4 regions of the Desulfoluna sp. CLI2B genome follow, and region 4 is predicted to be linked to each of the others. Evidence: riboswitches for the same ligand, from Rfam matches in the RefSeq annotation. Region 4 holds a riboswitch; each other region holds the start of a gene.
What was found. Region 4 has a riboswitch for cobalamin ahead of ACOYW2_RS05810 (helix-turn-helix transcriptional regulator). Riboswitches for the same ligand answer to the same signal wherever they lie in the genome.
Positions count from the first base shown of each region.

Region 1 (4,061 bases), 3.1 Mb from region 4:
TATCCCAGGGGCTGAGGGCTGTTGTTTCCATGATTCTTCCTTACTGTCTTTGCAGGGTAATAGGTCTGGGCGCTCATGGGGCGAGGGGCTTTTCATCATGGGAAAACCACACGGTCACGTGGGGGTACATCCGATGAAACCCGCGAATCGCATTTGCCGATTCCCGAACGGCCTGCTGCCCTTCTTTCCCGCCATCGGAGTTCATGAACACCCCCTGGGTCATGCCCCAGGCCGAGAGTTCCGCATCCCCCACGACAAGGATGGGGAACGGTTCCGCATTGATCAGGTAGGCAAGATGGTCCGTTGTGTGGCCCGGTGTGGACAGCGCCCAGAAGGAGCCGTCCCCGAACAGGTCCACCGCATGATCAAACGGAGGAATCGCCGGAGCTGAATCGGTATCAATAAGAGAGATATCCCCCTTTCCTTTCAGGTGGCTCCCCGTCATCAGGCGGTAGTGCGCCGAATTCTCCTTCTTTCCATAGCATATATTGCACCAGGGAGACAGGGCCGGTATCCCGGCGGTATGGTCCGGGTGCATGTGAGTCAAAAAGAGGTGGGTAGGATGGATGTTGTTTTTTCGAAGCCGGGACTCTAAGTCCTCATCTTTTTGCTGGGTGTAGCGTGCCCTGTTGCCCTCGAGAAAATCGATGACAAAGGGCGACAAATTCCCAAAGGGGGGATTTTCGTAAAACGACCTGTCAAACCCGCTGTCGATGAGGATATCGCCCTTCTCCGGGTGATGAAAGTAAAACACCATCACCGCGTGGGAGACGGTCTTCGATGTGTCCACACCCGCCGGGATACTCTCCGCCTGGGTGTAAGGTGCCAGGGGGGAGGTAATCGTCCCTGTGTTCAATGCCCTGAATGCCATGGGCCTTGATGCCTGAAAAACCTCATCCCAGCTGTGATACCTTTTCCCGGATATTGCCTTGCCTGCGTCCATTGCTTCCTCCTGTGTGCCGTTTGGTTGCGTCTTGGTTTCCGGCCCTTCGCCTTGCAAAGGGGCTGTGCCGGTCTTATTTGGAAATCAAGTTCCGTGCCGAACATCACATCACCCCCGTTTTGAGGAAGTTACGTCCGGCAGCCGCACACAAAGGATCGCATGCGGTGTCACACGGGGTCATATGTGGTCCTATGTCTGCAACGTGACGTATATGGCACCCAAAAAGCATGCTTTGGAAACTCAGGCATAGGAGACAACGTCGTAGTCAATCTGCTGCTCGTCAAACCACCGCTTGATGGCCGTAAACCCCCGGAAGCCACTTTTTAAAATCTCCAGAATGTTGCCGGGGCAGATGGTCTTGTCCGCATAGAGCCAGTACTCGTAGTCCCAGTCCCCCAACGCCCCGGTTGCCGAAGGGCCTGTGTCGCAGCCCTGTACCACCAGCTTGTCTCCCTTGAAAAAAGCCTCGATGGTTGTGCTCTCGCCTTTTTCACCCACGTACCTGTAAACCGTCACCTTCTCATCCATAATCGATTCCTTAATTTCTTTTGCCTTATGTTTCGATGTCCCAGCCCGGGGGCACCCGGCCTGAAACCATGCCGAACACCCACGCGCAAGAGTATCTACCGTTCCCCCGCTATTTCCCTATGAAACGGATCACGCCGTAAGAGACGCGGGGTGAAAGGCCCCATGGCTATTCATACCTTTAAAGTCAAAAGTTACGTCACAAGGTACCGAGGGCACAGGAAACCCGACATTAATTTCTTACCGAGAAGGTGCAACTTGTTGTTGACAAAAGCGGAAAATGAGTGATAGCAAACCTCATTCTCACAGATGTCCTTAATCGGACTTAATAGGGAAGACGGTGTAAATCCGTCACGGTCCCGCCGCTGTAATCGGGGACGAAAAACGCAGGCACGACACCCCTGGTGCGTGTTCATGTCACTGGCTTTGCCGGGAAGGCGCGTTGAGTAGATCGATCCGGAAGTCAGAAGACCTGTCTGTGATGTGACATACCCATGTTTCTTGCGAGCGACGAAAAACGTGGGAGAGCCCCCTCTGGCGGGGCGACCCGGGGATCAAGTTTGAACGGGTGCAGTCCCTGGCTTTTGTATGGAAGCTGGGGATTTTTTGTATCCGGACCTGCCCATGAGCCACCGGGACCCTTGCCTGCCACCCGGCATGCACGTGCCGCGGCCATGGATGCCCTTGCCCGGGTATCGTTAAAAAAAAATCCCTGTTGAAGCAATGGAAGCAATTCCACTTGAGATGCAGCAGGTGAGACAGTGAATTACGCAATACGAAGATGTGCAGTCCTGGCCCTGGCCCTTTGCGCCCTGGGCGGTTCAACCGCCTCGGCAGAAACCACGGAAACGCCCTCCATGGAAGGAATCGTCGTCACGGCCACGCGGGTGGCCGAGGACCGGATGGAGGTACCCGTCACCGTTTCTGTGGTCACCCGTGAACAGATCGACCGCATGGGGGCCACCACCCTCGAACAGGCCCTCAAAACCGTTCCCGGCCTCCAGATGGGGATCCAGGGCAACGCCTACCCCCACATCGAAGTCCGGGGCTCCCGGGACACCAAGGACCTGGCCGTTCTCATCAACGGCATCCCCTTCCGCCAGGTCAACGGTTCCGCCGACCTGACCATGATTCCTTTGAACATTGTGGAACGCATCGAGTTTGCCAAAGGCCCCTCCTCCTCCATCTGGGGCCGTGGCGCCGTGGCCGGAACCTTGAACATCATCACCGTCCCGCAGGATACCTCCAAAGCCTCCACCACCCTGGTGGCCCGGGGCGGAAGCTTTGACACCTACGGGGCAGACACCCGGGTGCTCAGCCCCACCGACAAAGGGTATGTGATGGTCAGCGGAGGCGGCACCACCAGCAACGGCTACCAGGACGGTGTCGGAAGAGATGCACAGAACGCCATGGTCACAAGCCATCATGAGTTCTCGGACACCTTTGCCGTGGACGTCCAAGCCCTCTTGTCCAATGTCAACGCGGACAGGGGCTCCACCATCCCCATTGTGGACGGCAAACCCATGGACGGAGTCACCCGGGAAGAGAACCACGCCATCGACGGCGCGTGCTACGACGGAAGGTATCAGTCCGTCACCATCTCCCCCACCCTCTCCCTCTCCGAGAACGTGAAGATCACCAACGACTTGACCTTCACCCAATTCGACAGCTACGCCACCGGGGGCACCACGGTGACGGCAAGCCAGAGCAACAAGGGCTGGTGGGTCAGCGATTCCGAGCAGAGGGCCTTTCACAACGACCTGCGCATGACCCTGGACCACACCGGAGAGACCGTGGACAACACCTTCCTTGTGGGCACCTATGTGGAGATCGCCTCCCAGGACAAGGACGCCCCCGGCTACTCCTGGAGCAGCATGCCCAAATACGGCCCCCCAAACTGGGACACCCCCTTGACCAATGTGGGCAACCCGGCCACAGGCAACCCCACCGGCACCACGGTCAAAAGCGAGTTTGAGCAGACCGTTTACAGCGCCTACGCCCAGGACACCCTTGCCATTGGCGATGTCTCCCTCATGGCGGGTATCCGCTACGACCACTTCCACGAAGAACTCACCACCTCCAATAAAGACGTGGAAGCCGACCAGAGCGACTCGGCCTTCAGCCCCCGTGTGGGCGCCACCTGGAACGCCTTCCGGGTGGGCTCGGTTCAGACGGCCTTCTTTGCCACCTATGCCGAGGGCTTTCGCACCCAGTTTCCCAAGCTCAGCACCAAAAACAACAAAACCCTTCCCCAGATCCTGGACCCGGAAGAGACCAAAAGCTACGAAGCAGGGGTCAAGTTCTCCTCGGGCAACACACTCTTTGCCCAGGTGAGCTGCTTCCGCACCGAAAAAAAAGGACCCCGCTCCTTCCGCACCTCCACCGATGATTTTCTCTTTACCAACACCCGCACCGAGGTGGACGGCGTGGAAGCGGAGATCTCCTGCCGCATCACCGACGCTGTCAGCGCCTGGGGCCACTACGCCTACCACGACGCCCGCTACGAAGAGTTCACCGATACCTCGGGCAACTCCTTTGAAGGCAACCGGGTGCGCATGTCCCCCGAGCACATGGCAGGCATCGGCGCCAACCT
Region 1 covers NZ_CP186557.1:4,478,394-4,482,454, forward strand. Annotated here, with positions in the region: gene ACOYW2_RS20870 (class I SAM-dependent methyltransferase) at 1-31, opposite strand, end outside; gene ACOYW2_RS20875 (MBL fold metallo-hydrolase) at 74-943, opposite strand; gene ACOYW2_RS20880 (hypothetical protein) at 1,184-1,471, opposite strand; cobalamin riboswitch at 1,759-1,962, shown strand; gene ACOYW2_RS20885 (TonB-dependent receptor) at 2,230-4,061, shown strand, end outside.
Region 1: linked by a shared signal. The riboswitch ahead of ACOYW2_RS20885 (TonB-dependent receptor) and the one ahead of ACOYW2_RS05810 (helix-turn-helix transcriptional regulator) in region 4 are both predicted to bind cobalamin.

Region 2 (4,061 bases), 480 kb from region 4:
TCCGTGCCGGTGATCCCGTTCCAGAGGGCCCCAAGGACGTCCTTAAAAGAAAACGCCACAAACCCCATGCGGGCCGAAAGCAGCACCGCGCAGAAAAGGAGCGCGCACAGGCACACCAGCCCTGCCGAGCCTTTCATCAGGGCAAGGGAGGGTTTTGTTTTCCTCATGGACTCCGTGGCGATGGTCATGGGGGGGCTTTCGAATGACGTTTGGGTTCAGCGAAAACCTCCGGCGGCAAGGTGTGCCACCTTGAAAGCAGGTTGCGGATGCGTTTTGCCCCTCGTTCCTCGGGTCAAATCACATCCGCCTTTAAAGCAAAACTCACCCAAAAAGGGTTTTTGAAACCTGTTTGTTAAACTTTCATGTCGCGCCGTAGCCCTTGGGCGAAGGCGGATTAAAAGTTTAGCCCCCGGCAGGGCCGCCGGAGGCCACCAAACCATAGAAAACTACTTGCCGGTGTGAACCGTTACCGCGTCCACGGCATGCTTTGCGTAGAGCTTGGCCCACTCGGGGTTCTCGCCCAGGCCTTTGAGTTCGCAGGTCACCTTGATACGCATCTTCTCCATAACGGTCTTCCATGCGTCGTCTTCGTCGCCGGCCATGTCGTTTCTGGCATGGTCACCGGCAACCACCATAAAGGGCTTCATGAAGACCTTCTTGGCCTTGATGTGCTTCAGGGCGGTGGTGACGTCATCGAGGCCGGGGTAGCCCTCCACGGTCCCCACCAGGGTGGTGACCTCAGGGTACATGGCATTCATGGTCTTCTGGAATTCAATGTACGCGCTGGTGGGAAACACCTCGTTGCCGTGGCCCATGTAGACCAGCACAGCGCCCATCTTTTTGGCCTTTTGCACATCCGCGGCCATGGTCTTGGCGGCGGCTTCAATGTCATTGCGGTACTCGGGGTGCAACCCGGCTTTGCCGAGGCGGATCGGTCGATGGTCATGTAGGAGAAGGGCTTCCACTTGGCGCGAAGGGTATCGATGCCTGCAATGGCGTCCACATAGGCCTTGAGATCAAGGTACTCTTCCCCGGCGTAGACGTGGGTGGTCTGTACCACCACGCGCTTTTTGCCCTCTTCCTGAAGGGCACCGAAGGTGGCCAGGGGGCCTTTGACGTCATACAGCCACTCGGGAACGTTGGGGTTGGCTTTTTTCCAGGCGGCGTCATCGGCGCGGTCGTGCCAGATGCCCCGGATGATGTTGGAGGTAAAGGCGTGCTTGATCTCTGCCTTGGGGAACTCTTTTCTCATCTCTTTGTCGATGGTGAGGATGGCCTGAAGGGCTTCGGGGTAGCTGGTGCCGAAGCTTGCAATAACCACGGCGTCCACCGCCTCTTTTTTGGTGGCTGCCGTGGCGGGATTTACACCCAGAAAGGACAGCAGTGATACAATCAAAAGCAGAAGGGTCGTCTTTTTCATCGTTTTTAAATCTCCGTACGTAACAGGTGTATTTATTAAATATGATACCCAGGCATTCAACCGATGGACCAGATGGGAACGCTGCCTCCCTTTAAAGCAATACGCCCCTTTTCATACCCGGCCATACGGCACTGAATCGAGGTAAACCCCTTGGATATCATGCGCCACCATGCCCAATGGATGTCTCCTTCTCCGTCCAGGGGAGAGACCACGGCCACCTTGTCCACGTCAAAGGACAGATGGCCGCCCTTAAGCAGGTCATCCGGGGCAACGCCTTCGGGTAGCTGCCCCTGCACACAAAGAATCATGCCTTTTTTCATCATCGGCTCCTTTATAAACTGATCATTTACAAAGGACCGGAGCCCGGCTGACTCCTTGCACAGCCCCTCCGGTCCGACCATCTCCGAAAAAGGGCTGTTCCCTGTTTGCTTCGCCCTTTTCATCACGCGGTTCCCCTGTTCTCCGCAGGGGTCTTGTGATGCGGCATGCCGCACCCAAAACATCACGTCTTATGCCGGGCAGGTCTTCTGACTCCCGGGCGTTCCGAACGGCGCACCTTCCCGCCCTGGTTGCCGCCGGCCTGAAAAGGAGAGCCAGCAGCGGGCAGTGGCTTATGGATGAGAGGCATATACCCCTTATCCGTGCCGTACGGTTCCCGGTTACAGCGGCGGGACCGTTCCCGATTTTCACGGGATTCCCTTCCTGCGTGTATGCAAGACCCCTTGCGGGGACCCGGTCACGTACTCACCCGAAAATCGGCCGCCGTGACGGGGACAGATTTTCGGGTCTTCCAAACAAAAAAATCCCCATGCCTGCAATCGTATGCAAGCATGGGGATTCCGTATTCAATCCTCAAAGTCGGGCGCACCCTTTACCACGGCAGTGCGCCACTTCTATATGATTCAATCCCCGTGTTCCGGCGGCTTTTCCTGTTTCAGGCCGCCCCTTTCACCACGGTGAAGATATGACGATAACATCAGACAACGGGACATCATATAGCGCATGGCAGGTCTTCTGACTTCCGGATCATCCGTACCTTCGCGCCTTCCCCTCATTGTTCGACCCGATTACTTCGGACGCATCAAGAAAGTGGCGTTGTTGCAAAGGACGTCCCCGGTTACAGCGGCGGGCCCGTCTCCGATTCTCACGGAGTTCCCTATTAAGCATTAGCTGCACCAAGCATAGGATGTGATCCTAAGCCACACTTTTCCGGTTGTCAAGCCAATCTAAGGCCCACGCCCCATTCCCTGCCCGACGGCCATCCCGTTAAAATTCCGAACAATGGCACCGGACAGGGAACATGATGGGAAATTCCTTCACGGGCAGTGCTTATTCAGCAAGTCCGTCGGCACGTTTCGCTGCCCGTACGCCGGAGAACTTGAAGAGGAAGAGGCAGAGCAGTACCACGGCGGTACCCACGCCGATGACGGTGGAGGTTCCGATGGAAAGCCCGAAGCCGATCTTGGCCTGAAGGATAAAGGTGACCACCACAGAGGTCATAAAGGTCGCCGGCAGGCAGGCGATCCAGTAGTTCTTCATCTCCTTGGCAAGGAAGACAGCGGCGGACCAGAGAACCAGAGTGGCCAGGGCCTGGTTGGAGAACCCGAAGTAGCGCCAGATGATCCCGAAGTTCTGGGTGGAGATGACAAAGCCCAGAGCAAACAGGGGCACGGCGATCATGAGCCGCTTGGCGGTCTGGGACTGGCTCACCTTAAAGGACTCGGCCAGGATCAGGCGGGTGCTTCGGAAAGCGGTGTCCCCGCTGGTGATGGGCAGAACGATAACCCCGATAACCGCCAGGAAGCCGCCCACGGGCCCCAGAAGAACGTTGGAGACTTCAGAGACAACAGCTGAAGGAGTTCCAGCAGCAATTACGGCGTTCAGGGCTTCCGGAGACTTGTAGAAAGAGAGTCCCACGGTGGCCCAGATCAGGGCGATGATCCCTTCCAGGATCATGGCGCCGTAAAAAACAGCGCGGCCGTCCTTTTCGTTTTTGACGCAGCGGGCCATCAAGGGAGACTGGGTGGAGTGGAAGCCGCTGATGGCACCGCAGGAAGGGAATGAGAGAACAGCAGGGGCCAGATGGGCTTGTTCGCAGGATGGGCGCTGGTGGTCATCCAGGTTGGGCAGAATCTCATAGCCACCGAACATCAGGGCCACCACGGTGGCGACAGTGGTGATGAGCAGCAGAGCTCCCAGCAGGGGATAGATCTTTCCGATGACTTTGTCGATGGGAAGGATGGTGGCGAGGAAATAGTAGCCGAAGATGGCAAAGATAAAAATCTGGGTATTCACGCCGGTGAGCCCGGTGAGGAGCTTTGCCGGGGCCAGAACAAAAATAACGCCCACCAGCATGAGGAGCACGACGGAGAAGACCCGCATGGCCTGTCGTGCGGGCATGCCGAGGAAGTCGCCCACCACCTCGGGGATGCTGCCCCCACGGTTCCGCATGGAGAGCATGCCGGAAAGCTGGACTGCCCCGTAAAAACAGAGCCGATGACAATCCAGACCAGGGCCACCGGACCGTAGAGGGCCCCCAGAATAGGTCCGAAAATGGGGCCGATCCCGGCAATGTCCAGGACCTGAATAAACAACACCTTCCACTTGGGAAGGGGCATGTAATCCACCCCGTCCTCAAGCT
Region 2 covers NZ_CP186557.1:690,713-694,773, reverse strand. Annotated here, with positions in the region: gene ACOYW2_RS03385 (FecCD family ABC transporter permease) at 1-188, opposite strand, end outside; gene ACOYW2_RS03380 (sirohydrochlorin cobaltochelatase) at 447-965, opposite strand; partial or broken gene ACOYW2_RS03375 (sirohydrochlorin cobaltochelatase) at 1,052-1,420, opposite strand; gene ACOYW2_RS03370 (hypothetical protein) at 1,477-1,743, opposite strand; cobalamin riboswitch at 1,921-2,171, opposite strand; cobalamin riboswitch at 2,408-2,615, opposite strand; gene ACOYW2_RS03365 (carbon starvation CstA family protein) at 2,750-3,820, opposite strand; gene ACOYW2_RS03360 (carbon starvation CstA family protein) at 3,712-4,061, opposite strand, start outside.
Region 2: linked by a shared signal. The riboswitch ahead of ACOYW2_RS03370 (hypothetical protein) and the one ahead of ACOYW2_RS05810 (helix-turn-helix transcriptional regulator) in region 4 are both predicted to bind cobalamin.

Region 3 (4,061 bases), 1.0 Mb from region 4:
GGGCACGGCCTTCAAGGGGTTTTCAAGGGGGCGACGATGCCCCCCTGATTTTCCGCCGGTGTCACAGGTCCGGCGAAAATTGGTGAGCGGGGAAACCGGTCCCAGCCCGGGTCGTGGGGACAACCCGGATTAGTAGGACCAGGTTACCCCGGCAAAAAATCGGCGGCCCGGGATGGGGTATCCCAGAACATAGGCCGCATCTTCATCAAACAGGTTTTTCACTTCACCGCGGAGGGACAGGCTCCCTAGTTTGTCCGTGGTCAGCACGCGTTTGGTGATGGTGAAATTGGTCACGGTGACCGAAGGAAGCGTCACATCGGATGTTGACCAGTCTGGGTTGTATTTAACCACATCCTGGCTGCTCAGGTATGAGACGCTGAGATCCGAAGAGAACCCATCCAGATCGGTCAGAGCGATGCCTGCTGAAATATCGAGATCCGATGTATACTTGAGGTCTTTGTCGGTCTCTGCATCCTCGTATTTGAAAAGATGTGTCAGCGTGGCGTAGGGCCTGAGTTCCCAGCCCCCGAAGATGTCGGAGAATGTGTAGGAAAATTCGCCTTCAACGCCACTGATGGTTGCTTCATCCAGGTTTTTGTAGGTAGTAAATCCATGCTGCTTGTCAGTCACGATTTTATCATCATATTCGGTGGTAAAAACGGTGAGGCCTGTTTTTAAGCTACCACGGGTAATATCCACTCCCGCTTCATAGGTTCGGCTTTTCTCCGGGTTCAAATCCGGGTTGCCGACATAATGAGTCCCGTAAGACGTAAAATCAGCGGCCAGCTGTTCTGCAGAGGGCATGCGAAAGGCGTCGGCAACGGATGCCCTGAGCTTGACCTGCTTGGAGAGGTTGTAGACAACGCCCAGGCTTGGGTTCAGGTCATCATCGGATTTATCGCTGCCTTGATCTCCGGAAATATCTACGGAGTAGTGATCATACCGAGCCCCACCGATGAGAATTAATTTCTGGTCAAGAAGTTTAACCTTTCCCAGGGCAAATCCGGCTGTGTTGTCAAATGCTGTGTTATTCGGTGCACTGGGCTCGTTGGTCACATCATAATCCACCCAATCCACGCCGGTGGTAAGCCCGAATCGCTGACCATCGTATGAAACTTGGGCCTGAGCGCCCTTGCTGTCTGTTTCATGCACACTGGGAATGCCGTCATCCCACCCCGAGGCATTGCTATCTGAAGGGTCATTCCACGTGTCTTTGTCCGTTCCGCCGAAGTATCGAAGCATCCATGCCAGTGACGATGTGCTGTTTTTCCCGTCATAAGTAACGTCGTAGGAGCTGTTTTCCGAATCTTTTGTGTTGTCCAGGTCGTTGGCGTCGATACTGCCGGGGTTGCCGATGTCGTCGCCATCAAAGAGCGTATACGTCAATCCGATGCGGTGTCCGGGAGAAAACTCATACCCTGTGTTCAGGCTGGCACGAAGGATTCCATCATTACCCGTGTTCAAGTATTCCTTGCCGCTGCCTGTTTCGTAATCGCCTTCTTCGGAATGGGATACAGACGCAGAGAAATCGATTTTGCCAGCGGTTCCCGACACGTCAGTTCCAAATTCGTTGTAGTCATAAGATCCGGTCTTTGCGTAAGCTGAAACGGTGGGCTTCCCGGTCCCTTTTTTGGTAATAACGTTTACAACGCCACCCATGGCCGCCGAACCGTACTGAACGGCTGCAGGCCCCTTGATAATTTCCACTCGTTCAACATTTTTTGTGATCAGTTTGGCTGCGTTGCCGGTCCCTGCACGGCGACCATCAATGAGGATAAGCACATTACCCATCAGGTCGTTTCCATGGGTGTCTGTGCTGAACCCACGGATCTTCACAGTCGTCAGAGCTCCGGGATACTCGCGTATTTGAACGCCGCCCTTTTCCACAAGCAGCTCTCCCAAGTTTCTTGCCGAGGAGTTCTCGATTGTTTCCGAGTCAATCACCGTCACAGCCGCCGCCACTTCCGTAATGCTCTCTTTGGCTCGCGACGCGGTCACCACATATTCATCCAGGGCAGCGTCGGTTGCCCAGGCCGGGGAGCTGGCCGCCACCCAGGCGGCGACAGCACCGATCATCAGACTTTTTCTCATTACTTTTCCTTCCACAAGCATCAGACTTCTTTTGCACCGGAGGCGGCGATCCTCCATGCAGAACGACCACCTGAACCACTGCTGTTTCGAGTTGCGGGGGGCTTCCATTCAAGGGGGCTGGGTATAAGGAGAGAAGAGAGACACCTCGGGCGTTTCGCCCAAACAAAAAAAGCCCCATGAAGCCTACAATAAAAAGGGGGCATGGGGCCGTTTTTCCCATGTCGTCTGATCAGGTCTCCAGTTCCTACCGCGAGAACGAAACCCCTCACCTGATTGTACTTTACAAAAAGCATAAGCAGGTGAATTCACCCTGGCAGGTCTTCTGACTTCCGGATCGTCCGAACCCTCGCGCCTTCCCGCTCAGATCATGAGCAGTGGCGTATATACGAAGTTCGTCCCCGGTTACAGCGGCGGGCCCGTCCCCGATTCTCACGGGGTTCCCTTTTAAGCAGCATCTCTTTTGTTAAAAAAGAAGCGTGCACCAGAGATCAATTTGTATGTTTATCTACACAAGATATTCGACGTGTGTCAAACACTTTCTTATCTTTTTTGTCACCCCCTCTGTGCGTGAACAAGGGGCGCCGTTTTTTCCTTTTGCTCATGCCTGCAGTTAAGAGTGTAACGGTTTTATGTTACAGTAAAAATAAAAATGCATAACAATAAAAAAACAGATCCTGCGGCTTGACTCACCACGTCAATAGAAAGGCCTCACACCGTTTCCGCTTCAAGGACCATGTCCATAGCCTCTTCCAGGTGCCGGACAAAGAGCCGCACAATCTCCGGCATGTACCCGATACCCCGATCAATGAAGGTGGTTTCAATGCCTTCTGTTGCAAAGAGGTTTTTCCAGGAGTCTTCATCGTCGCCAGCCAGGTCTTCCAGGTAATGCACCCCGGCCACCAGCATCAGCGGAACGATCTTCACCCGTGTAAAACCGGCTGCTTTAACCGTACTTACGATATCCTCAGCCTCGGGAAAGCCCTCCACCACCCCAGTAAAGGCACTGGGGCCGTAGGTGCTTTTCAGCATCGCGTCCAGGCCGGGTGATCGGTGCCGTGGCCTATAAACAGGGTGGCTTCGTGTTGGAGGCGGTTTGCGGTTGCATGGTTTCCAGGAAATATCCGGGTTATGCATTGGCTTTGGTCATGCCCCAGGCAAACAACCCGATAAAGCCCAAGAGAAAAATCGCCGCATACCACATCACCCCGGATGAGGAGAGTTTTGTGGTCTCTTCCCTGGTCTCGATTTTTTCCATCTTGTACCCCTGGACCTTTCGGTCGCCGCTGCCGGTTTCTGTCACCTCAAGGGTTTCGGATTCTGACGGAGTTGCGGGATCGGATACCTGAGAGGCTTCGGCTTTTTCAACGGGCGCATTTGTATGGGGCTTTGCGGCCGCCAGGACCTTGTCGTGGACCGCTTTTTGTTTGGCTCGCTGATTTTCAAGGGTCGTTCCCACGGCCTCTTCCATGGCCAGGGTGAATTTTTCCACCATCTCCGGGGAGAGCATGCCGGGCATGGAGATAAGGGTCACCACCATCTGATTCAATAAGGGGTTGTTGCAGGTGTGGTCGCAGCAGGCCACGCCCTTTTCAATGACGCCCACGGCGTACTCTTTGGCCAAATTCTTCGTCACGGATTCGTCCGGGGCCCAGTACCCTTTCCTTACGGACTCAAGCATGCGGGCCGTAAGGGATTGATAGGCCCAGGGGTTGGCTTTGTTGAAAAACGTTTTCATGTCCAGGCCCAGGCTGTCATTCACATAGACGTCGTAGGTCTGCTGCCAGGAGGTCTCTTTGACGGCATGGGGAACCGTTACCTGCCAGCCCCACATGTACTCCACAAAATGGGCCATCTCACGTGCCCCGGCGTAATCCTCTTTTTTCATGGCCGCAATCCACTTGGGATTGATGTAGCGACTCCTGAGCTCCCGGCCGATGGTTTTGTCGATGCCCTCCACGGTGACGGCGTCC
Region 3 covers NZ_CP186557.1:2,198,610-2,202,670, reverse strand. Annotated here, with positions in the region: gene ACOYW2_RS10550 (TonB-dependent receptor plug domain-containing protein) at 130-2,091, opposite strand; cobalamin riboswitch at 2,387-2,592, opposite strand; gene ACOYW2_RS10545 (sirohydrochlorin cobaltochelatase) at 2,800-3,120, opposite strand; gene ACOYW2_RS10540 (cobaltochelatase subunit CobN) at 3,218-4,061, opposite strand, start outside.
Region 3: linked by a shared signal. The riboswitch ahead of ACOYW2_RS10550 (TonB-dependent receptor plug domain-containing protein) and the one ahead of ACOYW2_RS05810 (helix-turn-helix transcriptional regulator) in region 4 are both predicted to bind cobalamin.

Region 4 (4,061 bases):
GCCCATGACGACATCTATTGCCGACCAAAAAGGCACACAGGAAAGGTGCCCATGTCGTATCTTCCTCAGCGTATCCACCGTGTATCCCCTCATCCAAAAAATAACCGACGGTTCTTGCTCACCACAACGGCGATAATCAGTTGTTACGGAACATCCGGGCTTAACGCCTTTGCAAGTTGTTGACGAATGCCCTTCAACACCCGGATGACGAGGACCATGGGGCACTCGGCTCGCCCAAAGGGGGAGAAAATCGAGCAGGAAACCGTGAATTACATTTTACACCTTTGAAATGTCTAATTTTTCGCCACAACAACGAATTGGAATAACTCTCTATTATTACAGATGGTCCGTTTTCTCATGAAATACCCGGGCTAAATTTCAATGGGACTATTCCGCAGTTCTGTGCTTAATTGAGACGGTCCCTCTCAACCAGCAGCGTTAGCTAAAAATAAACCATGCTGCTATGTGATTTGGTAACAAGAAGGGTCCATCATTTTTGGTAATAACGAGCCTTACAGAGGAGTAATCATGGATTTTACTGCCGCAGCCTCAACGCATACCAAATTCAACTGGAGGGTCCGTTCCCTGGCTTCCGATTTCATACTCGAGGATACCTGGGAGTTCCCATATGAATTCAGCGCAAAGGACGGGGTCGACTTACATTTGTTCCAGAAATCCGCCATTGAGCCCATGATGAAGGACATTTACGATGTCTCCATAGCGGGAATGCTCTTCAGGGTACGAAAGGTTTTAGGCGCGTTATTTCGTATCGATAACAACTTGAACAATCACCCCATTCCGGGCTGCAGAGAAAAGAGCCTTCGGGATCGTTTGCAGGATGGGGACCTTGAAAAAAACACTCCGCAGCGCGCGATGGACATCTCAACGCGCGACTATATGGACTTCAGGCCAGTGTATACCTTCGAGGACGAAACGCTCCATGAGCTCTCCAATTCCACCGAGCATGCGTTGATGCACTATGCATGGTCTCCCTCGGGAGACGGAAAGTGGAAGGTCCGCCTTGCGGTCTACATCAAGTACAGGAGCAGTTTCAGCGCGCTTTACATGAGATGTATCCGACCATTCCGCCACTACGTGGTCTACCCCCATATTTTCAGGAAGTGCATGGCCCACTGGGAAGCACGATCCGATGAAGGAGTCGCGTCTTGATGACCAGAAGGGTTAAAGCTTCGTTTTGCCCATCCTGATTGCATAAAACGTTGTCAGGTCGCGATGAATATGGGGAAAGGGGTAACGACAAGATCGTTGCTTACCCCGCCCTAAAAGGTTTGCGAATCCGCCGCCCCGCATACGGCTTTCCGATGCCGAAAAAGACATAACCCACCTTGCTCTACCAGCCCCCTTCCATATCAACGACACCTCAGATAAGCCATTACCGGCCATGGCCTATGGAGGCGACCCTCAACACCACATGCCAATGCAAACCTTCACCGAACCAGAACCTTTTCCGTTTGACATCCATAAACCCCTCATGTAATGACAATTCAATAAATCCAGAATAATTGTTGGCAAAGGATATGATGCCGATTGCCCTTTTTATGTGCAGTTCATGATCAGCCGGTGGGGTATCGCCTCTTCGACAGTGTATTCTGGCAGACATACAGGGGCCCAAGCAGAAAAGAACACATTCCCTGGGAATGCCGTGATGAAGTAACCCGAACACCATGGGCAACGCGCTGGTGACTCACCAGGCAGCCGGAGGGTTTCATTTGGTTTCTTCGATATATGCTTCGGCCCTGACTTCAGGTACTGAATAAAATCAGTATAACAAGGAATCCTGTGAAAATCAGGAACGGGCCCGCCGCTGTAACCGGGGACGAACACTGCACACAGCCACTGCCACACTGTGACGGGAAGGCGCAGCCAGTAGGATGATCCGGGAGTCAGAAGACTTACCTGAATGGAGATGTGTTATCACTTTATGGCACCAAAGTGATGACGTTGTTGTGGTATGAAAAACGGTAACCCACACAGGAAAGATCCTGTGTGGGTTTTTTATTGCCTGAGCACATACCGGAGGTATCGGCACCCGCCAGGCAATAAAGCACGTCACACGATGTTTTGATATCACTCCTTTGCCGCCATTCAGACACCATGCGGGCTACGTTTTTAAACAAACCGTGTGTAAAGGGTGTGCTGTATGGACTCCGAATTAAGGCATCAACGTTCCGACGACATCGTTTCAGATCATATGGACCTTGAACTGAGGCGGCCCGAAAACGGTGAGAAGGGATGGACCAAAGAGATCCCCCTAAGGCCCGGGCTCTCCTTGATTCTTACCAAGGCAACGTATGCCGAAGGCGTGACCTCCCATTTCGAAATGGAGCGGTCCCCACTGCTCTTTTGCTTTGTACTCTCAGGAAGCGGCCGGTCCATAGTCAACCTGGGGAAACCCAAGCCGACAATCATCCAGGCAGAGACAGGCACATGCACCGTATCCTGCTTTCCAAATTCACAAGGGTACAGCCAATTTCCCCCTGAAAAACCCGTTCACATGCTCCACATCCAGGTCGACCCGGTCGTGTTGGGCATGTTCTCCCGGGGGGATATGGAGCAAGCCCCCGCCGATCTCCGGGCTGTTATGGAGGGGTGCCCCAAGACCCACTACCACTATGCGGGCTCCATGCCCCCTGCCATGCAAACCGCCCTTCACCAGCTTCTCAATTGCCCGTATCAGGGCCTGATCAAACGAGTCTTCCTCGAAAGCAAGGCCCTTGAGTTGATATCGCTTCAACTTGAACAGGCTGCCATTGCCAGACACAGCATAAAAAAAACCGCTCCGCTTCGCCCTTCCGATATAGACCGTGTCCATGAGGCCATGGGCATTATCGTCGAGAATATGCAGACCCCGCCATCACTGCTGGAACTTGCCAGTCGAGTCGGGCTGAATGATTTCAAGCTCAAGAACGGGTTCAGGCAGGTCTGTGGGCAAACGGCCTTCGGCTATTTACATGAGCATCGGATGGAGAGAGCCCGCCAGCTTCTGGAAGAGGGCAACATGAATATCAAGGAGATATCGTATCAGGTTGGCTATATGGACGCGGGGCGATTCTCCGATGCCTTTAAAACCAAATTCGGCATCAGGCCGAGTATTTACCGAAGCAACACGTGCTTCAGCGCCATGCCTTAAGCCCCCTCTTTTCCCGGAAGCCTGAGCCCCCTTTGCTTTGGGCCGACGCACGGTTGACGCAAAAGTCAGGCAACAGCACACCGAGGAAGACTGCCTCCTTTAAAGCCGATTCCGTCCAAAAATCCATCCAGGTCATGCAAGAATCCGTTTCGGTCATACCACCCCCATTTCACCCCATGAACAGCGGCGCTATATTGCGGCAATACCATTACATGATGGCTTTATTTTTATCGTTTTTCACCCTTCAAAGGAGCCGGGTGCCCACCCTGATGATCCGTCATCAGCGCCTTGTGGCAATGAGGCTGCAAGGGCAACTCAGATGCGCTGAACTGCGGTTTGCCCCTTAAGTTCAGGCCCATCACTCGTAACAGATTCAGCTTTAAGGAACAGGTCATGAATAGAAACAGAGATCGATTTCCAAAGGGTTTTATGGCGTCGCTGCTCGTTGTACTGGTGGCTCTATCCCCATTATCAGCGTCTTTGGCGATGGCACAGGAGCAGAAAGCAGAACCGTCATCTTTTCGGCTTGAGCCCGTAACGGTTACGGCCCAAAAAGTGGAAGAGCATGTTCAGGATGTCCCCATGAGTCTGTCCGTCTTCACCGGCACCGACATCGAAGATTCCGGCAGCAAGGACATGAGTGATCTTGTTCGCTATGTCCCCAACCTGTTCATGAACGAATCCTCGGCGGAGAATCTATTGGTTTTAAGGGGTGTCTCCTCCTTTACAACCTCCATTTACTCTCCCACCGGGTTTTATGTGGACGGGGTCAATTTCCCGCTGCACTACATGTACAACACCGAACTGCTCGACCTTGAAAGGGCTGAGGTTTTGCGGGGCCCCCAAGGGACCCTGTACGGTCGGAACAGTGAATCCGGCGTCATCAACCTTGTGACCAGGCAGCCGGACA
Region 4 covers NZ_CP186557.1:1,171,683-1,175,743, reverse strand. Annotated here, with positions in the region: gene ACOYW2_RS05820 (hypothetical protein) at 1-6, opposite strand, end outside; gene ACOYW2_RS05815 (DUF2867 domain-containing protein) at 529-1,170, shown strand; cobalamin riboswitch at 1,749-1,935, shown strand; gene ACOYW2_RS05810 (helix-turn-helix transcriptional regulator) at 2,162-3,151, shown strand; gene ACOYW2_RS05805 (TonB-dependent receptor) at 3,545-4,061, shown strand, end outside.